3 regions of the Bradyrhizobium genomosp. III genome follow, and region 3 is predicted to be linked to each of the others. Evidence: predicted binding sites of a transcription regulator. Region 3 holds the regulator's gene; each other region holds the start of a gene.
The links. Region 3 encodes PhoB, which activates phosphate uptake and scavenging genes when phosphate is short. Its sites were predicted from a motif close to TGTCATNNANCTGTCAT; they were not measured.
Positions count from the first base shown of each region.

Region 1: a site for PhoB is predicted at 2,222-2,238, ahead of IC66_RS0102370 (RNA degradosome polyphosphate kinase). Genes of this name have one in related genera too.
Region 2: a site for PhoB is predicted at 2,228-2,244, ahead of IC66_RS0121965 (UDP-2,3-diacylglucosamine diphosphatase). Genes of this name have one in related genera too.

Region 1 is NZ_AJQF01000026.1:12,817-16,702, reverse strand. Features, by position in the region: gene purM (phosphoribosylformylglycinamidine cyclo-ligase) at 1-664, opposite strand, end outside; gene IC66_RS0102380 (CDP-alcohol phosphatidyltransferase family protein) at 822-1,364, shown strand; gene IC66_RS0102375 (DnaA ATPase domain-containing protein) at 1,476-2,153, shown strand; gene IC66_RS0102370 (RNA degradosome polyphosphate kinase) at 2,312-3,886, shown strand, end outside.
Region 2 is NZ_AJQF01000256.1:21,953-25,838, forward strand. Features, by position in the region: gene IC66_RS0121955 (PAS domain S-box protein) at 1-749, opposite strand, end outside; gene thiD (bifunctional hydroxymethylpyrimidine kinase/phosphomethylpyrimidine kinase) at 1,061-1,861, shown strand; gene IC66_RS0121965 (UDP-2,3-diacylglucosamine diphosphatase) at 2,268-3,080, shown strand; gene IC66_RS0121970 (glycosyltransferase family 4 protein) at 3,094-3,886, shown strand, end outside.
Region 3 is NZ_AJQF01000056.1:16,955-20,840, forward strand. Features, by position in the region: gene pstA (phosphate ABC transporter permease PstA) at 1-423, shown strand, start outside; gene pstB (phosphate ABC transporter ATP-binding protein PstB) at 420-1,238, shown strand; gene phoU (phosphate signaling complex protein PhoU) at 1,250-1,966, shown strand; gene phoB (phosphate regulon transcriptional regulator PhoB) at 1,989-2,696, shown strand; gene IC66_RS0105320 (GcrA family cell cycle regulator) at 2,926-3,438, opposite strand.

The DNA of each region.
Region 1 (3,886 bases), on a different contig from region 3:
GGGTCATGACCGGGGCGAACGGCGCCGGCGCCTCGAAGCCGAGGCCCGATTGTTCCACGATCTTGCGCACCAGCGAGAAGCCGTTGGAATGCACCCCCGACGAGGCGAGGCCAATCACGGCGTCGCCGGCCGCGATGTCCTTGCGCGGCAGCAGCGTGCCCCGCTCCGCAGCACCGACGGCAAAGCCGCCGAGGTCGTAGTCGCCGTCCTTGTACAGGCCGGGCATCTCGGCGGTCTCGCCGCCGATCAGGGCGCAGCCGGATTCGCGGCAGCCCTCCGCGACGCCTGCGACGATCGAGGCCGTCGCCTCCGGATCGAGCTTGCCGCACGCGAAATAGTCCAGGAAGAACAGCGGCTCGGCGCCCTGCACCACGAGGTCGTTGACGCTCATGGCGACGAGATCGATGCCGATCCCGCCATGCAGCCCGGTCTCGATCGCGATCTTGACCTTGGTGCCGACGCCGTCGGTCGCGGCCACGAGGACCGGATCCTTGAAACCGGCCGCCTTGAGGTCGAACAGGCCGCCGAAACCGCCGATCTCGGCGTCGGCGCCCGGCCGTGCGGTGGCGCGCACCATCGGCTTGATCAGGTCGACCAGGCGGTTGCCCGCATCGATATCGACGCCTGAATCGGCGTAAGTGAGGCCGTTTTTGCGGTCGGTCATGCCCGATTTCCAGTGGGTTCGCGGCTGGTTACGTCGAATTCCGGGGACGCGCAATGGCTCGCATGGCGCACCGCCGTATACTATGTAGAGATATCAACCGGTTCAGCCTCCCGAGAGGCCGGATTCGAGGTCAGACCGGGTGCCGGGAAGCGCTTTCGTGAGTATTCCGAATATCATTACCCTGGGCCGCATCATGCTGGTCCCGATCATCGTCTGGGCCATCGTGTCGAGCCAAATGGAGGTCGCGTTCGCCGTCTTCCTGATCGCCGGTATCAGCGACGCCGTGGACGGCTTCCTGGCCAAGCGCTTCAACATGACGAGCGAGCTCGGCGCCCTGCTCGACCCGCTCGCGGACAAGGCGCTGCTGGTCTCGATCTACATGGCGCTGGGCATCTGGGGCGCAATTCCGCGCTGGATCGTGATCCTGGTGGTCTCGCGCGACATCATGATCGTCGCCGCCGTGATCGTGTCCTGGCTATTCGACCGGCCCGTCGAGATGAAGCCGTCGAAAGTGTCAAAGCTCAACACCGTGGCACAGGTGGCGTTCGCGGCGCTCGTGCTGGCAGCGCTTGCCTTCGGCTTCAAGCCGGCCCCTTATGATATCATCCTGATGGGCCTCGTCACGGTCTTCACACTCTCCTCCGTGTCGCTCTATCTGGTCGAGTGGCTGCGGCACATGAGCACGATCGAGGCCAAGTAGCACGATCGAGGCCAAATGAGAGGCGATGCGGCCCCGTAAAAGGCCAACTCCCGCTCGATACGTCCGACCTCTTCGAATGACGCCGGCGCGCCGGCATGGAGCAAAGCAAGCGTGCCAGGCCGCGTTCACCCCCGACAATTGGCGTTTTCGCTTCCGCATGCGGAGAGCCTCAGCCGGGACAATTTCCTCGAAGGCCCCGCCAATGCGGCCGGTCTCGGCCTGATCGACAGCTGGCCGGAATGGCCGAACCGGATCATGTGGCTGGCCGGTCCCGAAGGAAGCGGCAAGAGCCATCTCGCCGCGATCTGGGCCGAGGCATCAGGGGCCCGCTCCACCACGGCCAATGCGCTGACCGCTGCGGGGGTCCCGGGCACGCTCGCCACCGGCGCGCTGGTGGTCGAGGATCTCAAGGCCAGGGAAGTTGACGAACGCGCCCTCTTCCACCTGATGAACCTCGCCCGCGAGGATGGCGCCTACGTCCTGTTCACCGGACGCGAGGTGCCGGCCTCGCTGGAGATCGAGCTTCGCGACCTGCGCTCGCGTCTGCGCGCCGTTCCAGTGGTCGCGTTGCTACCGCCCGACGACCAGCTGTTCCGCGGCCTGATCGTCAAATTCTGCGCCGACCGCCAGCTCACCGTGGACGAGAGCGTGGTCGGCTACCTCGCCACCCGCCTGGAGCGGTCCTCGGCCGCCGCCCGCCAGGCCGTGGAACTGCTCGACAGCGAAGCCCTCAGGCTCGGCCGCCCGGTCACCCGGGCGCTGGCCGCCGAGCTGCTCCGCGACGCCTGATCGGCCTCCGTGGCCGCCTCCAGACCCACGCCAAGCCCGCTTGACGCGGCGAACCGGCGGAACATCAATGTCATCGAAACGTCATCGCTCTAACACATGCTCCGGCCGGTTTTGCGCATAAGTCGCAAATTGGGGCGAACTGGATGGACCGACTTCTGATGGACTCTGCGCAAGCTGTTGAAACTAAAGAAAAAGCCCCAGAGACCGAGAGCCTGCCGGCGATCGCATCGAGTCCCGAGCGATTCATCAACCGCGAGCTCTCCTGGCTGCATTTCAACCGCCGCGTCCTGGAGGAATCGGTCAATCACAGCCACCCCATGCTGGAGCGGGTGCGATTCCTGTCGATTTCGGCGAATAACCTCGACGAGTTCTTCATGGTCCGCGTCGCCGGCATCAAGGCCCAGGTGCGTGAGGGCATTGCCGAACGCAGCCCCGACGGCCTGACGCCATCCGAGCAACTCGCGCTGATCAACCGCACCGTCTCCGAGCTCGCCTCCGACCAGCAGGCGATCTGGCGCGACCTGCGCGGCACGCTGGCCGATGTCGGCATCGTGCTCGTCGAGGGCAAGGAGGTCACCAAGGCGGAACGGACCTGGATCGAGGACTACTTCCTCAGCAACGTATTCCCGCTGCTGACCCCGCTGGCGATCGACCCGGCCCACCCCTTCCCGTTCATCCCGAGCCTCGGCTTCACCATCGCGCTCCAGCTCACCCGCGCCGCCGACGGCAAGCAGATGAACGCGCTGATCCGCATGCCCGGCAAGATCGACCGCTTCATCCGCCTGCCGACCGAGGGCAAGGCCGTCCGGCTGATCTCGCTGGAGCAGGCGACCGCCCTGTTCATCAACCGCCTGTTCCCAGGCTACAATCTGCACGGCCAGGGCGCCTTCCGCATCATCCGCGACTCCGAGCTCGAAATCGAGGAAGAGGCGGAAGACCTCGTCCGCCTGTTCGAGACCGCGCTGAAGCGCCGCCGCCGCGGATCGGTGATCCGGCTCGAGATCGACGCCAAGATGCCGGAGGAGCTGCGCAACTTCGTTCAGCACGCGCTGTCGGCCGCCGATGACGAGGTGTTCCTGGTCGACGGCGTGCAAGCGATGAACGAACTCTCGCAGCTCACCCGCCTCGACCGGCCCGATCTCGAATTCACCCCTTACGTGCCGCGCCACCCCGAGCGCGTGCGCGAGCATGGCGGCGACATCTTTGCCGCGATCCGGCAGAAGGACCTCGTGGTCCATCATCCCTACGAATCCTTCGACGTGGTGGTGCAGTTCCTGCAGCAGGCCACGCGCGACCCCGATGTCGTCGCGATCAAGCAGACGCTCTACCGCACCTCCAACAACTCGCCGATCGTCCGCGCGCTGGCGGAAGCCGCCGAGGCCGGCAAATCCGTCACCGCGTTGATCGAGCTGAAGGCGCGCTTCGACGAGGAAGCCAATATCCGCTGGGCACGCGACCTCGAACGCGCCGGCGTGCAGGTCGTCTACGGCTTCCTCGAACTGAAGACGCACGCAAAGCTCTCGATGGTGGTGCGCCGCGAGGGCGGCAGCCTCACGACTTACGTCCATACCGGCACCGGCAATTATCACCCGGTCACCGCGCGCATCTACACCGACCTCTCCTACTTCACCTCGGATCCGACCATCGGCCGCGACGCCGCGCGTGTGTTCAATTTCATCACCGGCTATGCCGCGCCGAGCGATCTGGAGAAGATGGCGGTGTCGCCGCTGACC
Region 2 (3,886 bases), on a different contig from region 3:
ACCGACACGTCCATCGGAAAGGTCGATCCGTCCTTGCGCAGGCCGATGGCCTCGCCGGCGGTCGCGAAATGCCTTGCGTGGCTGTCGGGCGCGGTGCCCGCCTCGGGCATCAGCATCCTGACGTTCCGGCCCATGACCTCGTCGGCAGAGTAGCCGAACAAGCGCTCGCAGGCCGGATTGAACAGCAGAATATGGTCCTGCGCGTCGAGCAGGATGACCCCGTCGACCGCGGTCTCGACGATCGCGGTGAGGCGCGCCACGCTCTCGCGCATGGCGCGCTGGGCGTCGCTGACCTGCTGGAGCAGGAGCGTCGCGTCCCGGCTCTTGATTTCCTCCTCCTCGAGCGCGGCCTGGACCTGCCGCAGCTCGAACGGCGAGGGGATCGTCAGGATCTTCGGCAGCAGCGGCCAGAGCGCGCCCGCCGTGACCACGGATGCCACCGCGGTCGCCGCCTTGACCATGCCCTCGATGCCATAGACCGGGACCCAGAGCGTGTAGATCGACAATACGTGGGTCAGGCCGCACGCCATGATGAAGATCGCGAAGGCCCAATAGACCCAGCCGAACTTGAGGTCGCGCCGCTTGGTGACCAGAATCGCAAGGGCAAACGGAATCGAGAAATAGGCGGCGGCGATGCAGGCGTCGGAAACGACGTGAAGCCAGATCAGCTCAGGCTCCCACAACAGGCAGATGCCGTGCGGCGACAGCATGGACGAGTCGAGGAGACGTTCAAAAAAGGCCCACATCATTCCACCCCAAGATTCCGTTCCAGGCGGCTTGCGGGCCGGGAGCCCGCAACATGGGTGTCGCTGGACAGTTCCACTCTCACCTCGCGCTCCGGCGAAGCAGGTAAGGTTCGAGACTATACCAAGGGTCCGGCGCGGTTGCATTTTCAAGTCCGCACGATTGCGGGGCGTGCCGGCCCGCCGCTTGCCTGATTCGCAGGGAATACACGGCGTCGCGAATCACTGTCGGACACGGCTCGGCGCGCTTGCCGGTGTTCCACGGCCGCGCTAGGACAGGCCATGGCGGTGTCCTTATCCAGCAAAGGTGCCCGGCGATGACGACCCCAGTCGCACTCACCATCGCCGGCTCCGATTCGAGCGGCGGTGCCGGCATCCAGGCCGACCTGAAGACCTTTGCCGCGCTCGGCGTCTATGGTGCCTCCGCCATCACGGCGCTGACGGCGCAGAACACGCGTGGCGTTACCGGCATTCACCCGGTCCCGGCCGAATTCGTCACCGCGCAGATCGATGCGGTGTTCTCCGATCTCGACATTGGCGCGGTGAAGATCGGCATGGTGGCTGAGGTCGCCGGCATCGATGCGGTCGCGGCCGCGCTGTCGCGCTGGTCGCCGCGGCATGTCGTGCTCGATCCCGTGATGGTGGCAACCTCCGGCGACCGCCTGCTGGCATCCGAGGCCGTCGACGCGCTCCGCACAAAACTGATATCGCTGGCGTCGGTGATCACGCCCAATCTGCCGGAAGCCGCGGCTCTGCTCGACGAGCCGGTCGCGGCAAGCGAGGCCGAGATCGAAAGCCAGGGGCATCGCCTGCTGGCGCTCGGCTGCCGTGCGGTCCTGATCAAGGGCGGACACGGCGAGGGCGCCGAGAGCATCGATTATCTCGTCGATGCCCAAAACACGATCGCGCTCGCCGCGCCGCGCGTTGCGACCCGCAACACCCATGGCACCGGCTGCTCGCTGTCCTCGGCGGTCGCGGCTGGACTGGCCAAGGGCGAAGATCTGGAGCTTGCCGTGCGCAACGCCAAGGCCTGGATCAGCGCGGCCATCGCAGCCGCCGACCGCTTCAGCGTCGGGCACGGCCACGGCCCGGTCCATCATTTCCACAGGTTCTACTGAGGCGGGCCGTCCGCGGAAGCGCGGCCATCGATCCGTTGAGCGCTGGCTTCATCGTCCCCAATGCCTTGTGGCGACATCGAGCAAGCGCCTCTCCTTCGAGACGGACCGCTTCGCGGTCTCCTCAGGATGAGGCTGAACTGCGTCGGTCCGCTTTGAATTTGCAGCCGCGCACTCCGCCCTCATCCTGAAGGCCCGCCAACGGCGGGCGTCTCGAAGGATGTGCCGCGGGGGAGATGGCCTCAGGGAAGAGTAGGGTCCCGGCGCCTCCTGCGGCGCCATGTCGCCTGATTGTCGCATGCGGCTGATATTCGCAGGCAGGCGAGGCAAGGCGTGATTCGTATCTGAGGGTGCCTCAAAAGTTCAATTGGTCATCCCCCTGTCACGGGACATTGTTACAGGCTGGCGCATGGGAAGTTACGATGTGAGTGACGAGAGCCCGGAGCGGCGCTTTCGCACGTTGTTCATCTCCGACGTTCATCTCGGAGCCCGCGGTTCTCAAGCCGATCTTCTGCTCGACTTCCTACGCTACCATGATGCCGACACGATCTATCTCGTCGGCGACATCGTCGACGGCTGGGCGCTGAAATCGAGCTGGAACTGGCCGCAATCCCACAACGACCTCGTGCAGAAGCTGCTGCGCAAGGCGCGCAAGGGCGCCAAGGTCGTCTACATCCCCGGCAATCACGACGAGTTCCTGCGCAACTATTACGGCACGCATTTCGGCGGCATCGACGTCGTCGAGAACACGGTCCACACCGGCGTGGACGGCAAGCGTTATCTCGTCATCCATGGCGACATCTTCGACCTCGTGGTGCAAAACGCGCGCTGGCTCGCCCATCTCGGCGACAAGGCCTACGACTTCGCGATCCAGATGAATCGCTTCGTCAACTTCTTCCGCCGCTTGTTCAAGGTGCCCTATTGGTCGCTGTCGCAATGGGCCAAGCAGAAGGTCAAGAACGCCGTCAATTACATCGGCGCGTTCGAGCAGGCGCTCGCCGCCGAGGCGCGGCGCCACGACGCCGACGGCGTGATCTGCGGCCACATCCATTACGCCGTGATCCGCGACGAGGGCGGCATTCGCTACATGAATTGCGGCGACTGGGTCGAGAGCTGCACGGCGCTGGTCGAGCACGACGACGGTCATTTCGAGATCATCACCTGGGCGGATCATTTGCAGAAGCCGGCAGCCGTCCCGCAGGTTGCAGCCAGAGCTGCATAACAGAGGCCGCCTGATGCGCATCCTGGTCGCGACCGACGCCTGGCACCCGCAAGTCAACGGTGTGGTTCGGACGCTGACCAAGCTCGCCGACGCCGGCAAAAGCCTCGGCGTCGAATTCACGTTCCTGACGCCGCAATCCTTCCGCACCTTTGCAATGCCGAGCTATCGCGATGTGCGGCTGGCGATGCCCCGTCCCGCACGAATCGCCAAGCTGATCGAGGAGGCGCGCCCCGACAGCATCCACATTGCGACCGAAGGGCCGATCGGCCTGATGGTCCGCCGCTATTGCCGCCAGCGCAAGCTGCCGTTCACGACCAGCTTCCACACCCGCTTTCCCGAATATGTCCGTGCCCGCGTGCCGGTGCCGGGCTCGCTGATCTGGCGGGCACTGCGCCGCTTCCACGCGCCCAGCCGCGCCGTGATGGCGGCAACGCCTGCGCTCGCCCGCGAGCTGACCGAGCGTGGTTTCGACAATGTCGTGCTGTGGCCGCGCGGCGTCGACACCCATCTGTTCCACCCCCGCGCCATCGACCTTTGCCTGCCGGGACCGGTGTTCCTATCGGTCGGCCGCGTCGCGGTGGAGAAAAATCTCGAGGCCTTCCTCGATCTCGAGCTGCCCGGGACCAAGGTCATCGTTGGTGACGGCCCCGCGCGCGCCTCGCTCGAAGAGGCCTATCCCGACGCGATCTTCCTCGGCGAGAAGCACGGCGAGGAACTGGCGGATATCTATGCGGCCGCCGACGTCTTCGTGTTTCCGAGCAAGACCGACACGTTCGGCCTGGTGCTGCTGGAAGCGCTCGCGAGCG
Region 3 (3,886 bases):
GCGCTCGCGCTCGCCGTCATCGTGATCCCGGTCGTGCTGCGCACCACCGAGGACATGCTGCTGCTGGTGCCGAATCCCCTGCGCGAGGCGGCCTCGGCGCTCGGCCTGCCGCGCTCGCTGGTGATCAAGCGTATCGCCTATCGTGCGGCCCGGTCGGGCCTCATCACCGGCGTGCTGCTCGCCACCGCCCGCGTCGCCGGCGAGACCGCGCCGCTGCTCTTCACCGCGCTGTCGAACCAGTTCTTCAGCCTCGGCCTGAACAAGACGATGGCCAATTTGCCGGTCACCATCAACAACTTCGTCCAGAGCCCCTACGCCTATTGGAAGCAGCTCGCCTGGAGCGGCGCGCTGCTGATCACGCTCACCGTGCTTGCCCTGAACATTGGCGCGCGCATCCTCGGCGCCGAGAGGACTGCAAAATGACCGACCTGTCCGTTTCCATGAGTTCCAACGCTCATCTGGCCTCGCAGCCGCTGCCGGAAGCCCCGGCCAAGGTGACGGTGCGCAATCTCAACTTCTATTACGGCGAGCACCACGCGCTGAAGAACATCAACCTGACGCTGGGTGCCAACCGCGTCACGGCGTTCATCGGCCCGTCGGGCTGCGGCAAGTCGACCCTGCTGCGCATCTTCAACCGGATGTACGACCTCTATCCGGGCCAGCGCGCCACCGGCCAGCTCATGCTGGACCAGACCAACATCCTCGACCCCAGGCTCGACCTCAATCTGCTGCGCGCCCGGGTCGGCATGGTGTTCCAGAAGCCGACGCCGTTCCCGATGACGATCTACGAGAACATCGCCTTCGGCATCCGCCTCTACGAGAAGATCTCGAAGTCCGAGATGGACGACCGCGTCGAGAAGGCGCTGCGCGGCGGCGCGCTGTGGAACGAGGTCAAGGACAAGCTCAACGCCTCCGGCCTGTCGCTCTCCGGCGGCCAGCAGCAGCGCCTGTGCATCGCCCGCACCGTCGCGGTGCGGCCCGAGGTGATTCTGTTCGACGAGCCCTGCTCGGCGCTCGATCCGATCTCGACCGCCAAGGTCGAGGAGCTGATCCAGGAGCTGTCCGAGAACTACACGATCGCGATCGTCACGCACAACATGCAGCAGGCGGCGCGCGTCTCCGACAAGACCGCCTTCATGTATCTCGGCGAGCTGATCGAGTTCGACGACACCAGCAAGATCTTCACGTCGCCGAGCGACCGGCGCACGCAGGATTACATCACCGGCCGGTTCGGCTGAGGAGACGCGACATGGGTACTGAACATACCGCAAAAGCTTTCGACACCGACCTCCAGGAGCTCACCCGCCTGGTCGCCGAGATGGGCGGCATCGCCGAACGCATGATCGTCGATTCCGTCGGCGCGCTGATCCGCCGCGACGTCGCGCTCGGCCAGCGCGTCGTCACCATCGATGCCGAGCTCGACGCGCTGCAGAAGCGCATCGAGGAACGCGCGGTGCTCACCATCGCCCGCCGCCAGCCGATGGCGGTGGATTTGCGCGAGATCGTCGGCGCCATGCGCGTTGCGACCGACCTCGAGCGCATCGGCGACCTCGCCAAGAACATGGGCAAGCGCGTCGCCGCGCTGGAGACCGACTTCCATCCGCTGAAACTGTTCCGCGGCCTGGAGCACATGACCGACCTCGTGCAGCAGCAGGTCAAGTCGGTGCTGGACGCCTATGCCGCACATGATCTGCCGGCGGCGATGGCGGTGTGGAAGGGCGACGAGGAAGTCGACGCGATCTGCACCTCGCTGTTCCGCGAGCTCCTCACCTACATGATGGAGGATCCGCGCAACATCTCGTTCTGCATCCATCTGATGTTCTGCGCCAAGAACATCGAGCGGATCGGCGACCACGCCACCAACATCGCCGAGACCGTGTTCTACATGATCGAAGGCCAGGCGATCACCGACAAGCGGCCGAAGGGCGACATGACCACCTTCGCCACGACGGTCCCGAATACCTGAAGACTCAAGGAGCGACGACCCGATGGGCGCACGCATTATGGTGGTTGAGGACGAGGAAGCTCTCACCGAGCTGCTTCGCTACAACCTCGAAGGCGACGGCTATGACGTCGAGACGGTGATGCGCGGCGACGACGCCGACACCCGCCTCAAGGAGCACATCCCGGACCTGATCGTGCTCGACTGGATGCTGCCGGGCCTGTCGGGCATCGAGCTGTGCCGGCGGCTGCGGACCCGTTCCGACACCAAGCAGCTGCCGATCATCATGCTCACCGCGCGCGGCGAGGAGAGCGAGCGGGTGCGGGGACTTGCGACCGGCGCCGACGACTACATCGTCAAGCCGTTCTCGGTGCCGGAGCTTTTGGCGCGCGTGAAGGGCCTGCTTCGCCGCGCCAGTCCTGAGCGACTCGCGACAGTGCTGGCCTATGGCGACATCGAGCTCGACCGCGACAAGCGTCGCGTGGCGCGCTCGGGCCGGCCGATCGATCTCGGTCCGACCGAATATCGCCTGCTGGAGTTCTTCCTGGAGCATCCGGGCCGCGTGTTCTCGCGCGAGCAGCTGCTCGACAGCGTCTGGGGCCGCGACATCTACATCGACGAGCGCACCGTCGACGTCCATATCGGCCGCCTGCGCAAGCTGCTCAATCTCGGCCGCGAGCAGGACCCGATCCGCACCGTCCGCGGCGCCGGCTACGCGCTCGACGATCGGTTCGCGAAGGCGGAGCAGACGTAAGGTTTGCAGGCGTTGGGGTTTGGTGGGCTGCCGCCACATTCTCCGGTGTCGTCCCTGCGAAAGCAGGGACCCATAACCACAGGCAGTGGTTTGGCGAAGACTCGGAGTGACCATCTCGCGCAACAACAGCGCCCTGTGGTTATGGATCCCCGCGTTCGCGGGGATGACACCGAGTTGGTTGAGGCGCCGTCGTGTGACGGCTGCCGTCTTTGCGATCAGCTAAATCCGCTCACCGCGGACCCGGCTTTGCCGGGGCACGCCGGCGATCCGCCGCCGGCTGATACGCCACGCGCGAGTGCTGGGCGCAGTAGGGCAGGCCGGACAGCGCCCTGCCGCCGCAGAAGAAGAAATCCGGGCTGGAGGGATCGCCGACCGGCCAATGGCAGGTGGCCTCGTTCAGCTCGAGCAGCGACAGCCGCTGGCTCATTGGCACCACGTTGTCGTAGGTGACCGGTTCGGCCTCCACCTCGACCTCGAAGGCCTGCGCCAGCGCGGTGTTGCCGCGCGCAATGGGGCGGGTCACCCGCATCATGTGCTGCGCGGGACGCGCCTTGCGCGGCCGGGGCGCTGCCGATGAAGGGCTCTTGGCACGGCCGGACAGACCGAGCCTGTGCACTTTGCCGATCACGGCATTGCGGGTCACATTGCCGAGTTCAGCTGCGATCTGGCTGGCCGAAAGTCCGGCCTCCCAGAGCTTTTTCAGCTGCTCGACGCGATCGTCGGACCAGGTCAAAACCGTCATTGCACCCTTTCCCTCGCTACGCGCCGCCATCCTGGGGCCTCGCAGCGATTGCCTAAGCCTTCAAAAACCCGTGCCGTCAGAATCCCTTAAGGCTCGCCGGGCGCGTGACTGACGCCCGAACGTTTACGCCGGTACAAGAGGACTCTTGGGATCAGAACCGCTGCACGAGATGTCGTATCTGACAATCCAAACGCTACAATATGGCGTGACTCCCGCGCAAGAGTCCGCCGACTCGCTTCCACATGTTCCGTGGTGAAAACCCGCAAAATCGGCACCGCAAGACTACGGATTCAGCGTTTCGCGAGGCTTTCCGGGCGGCATTGACACCCGTCTTGCCAGGCATAAGATAGTCGCGCGTGCCGCCCTTAAAAGGCGGCACGTTTCGTTTTCCGGGCCGGTCGATGGTGCGTTGCGCAATGCACGCGTCACACCGTCCGCAACATTCAAG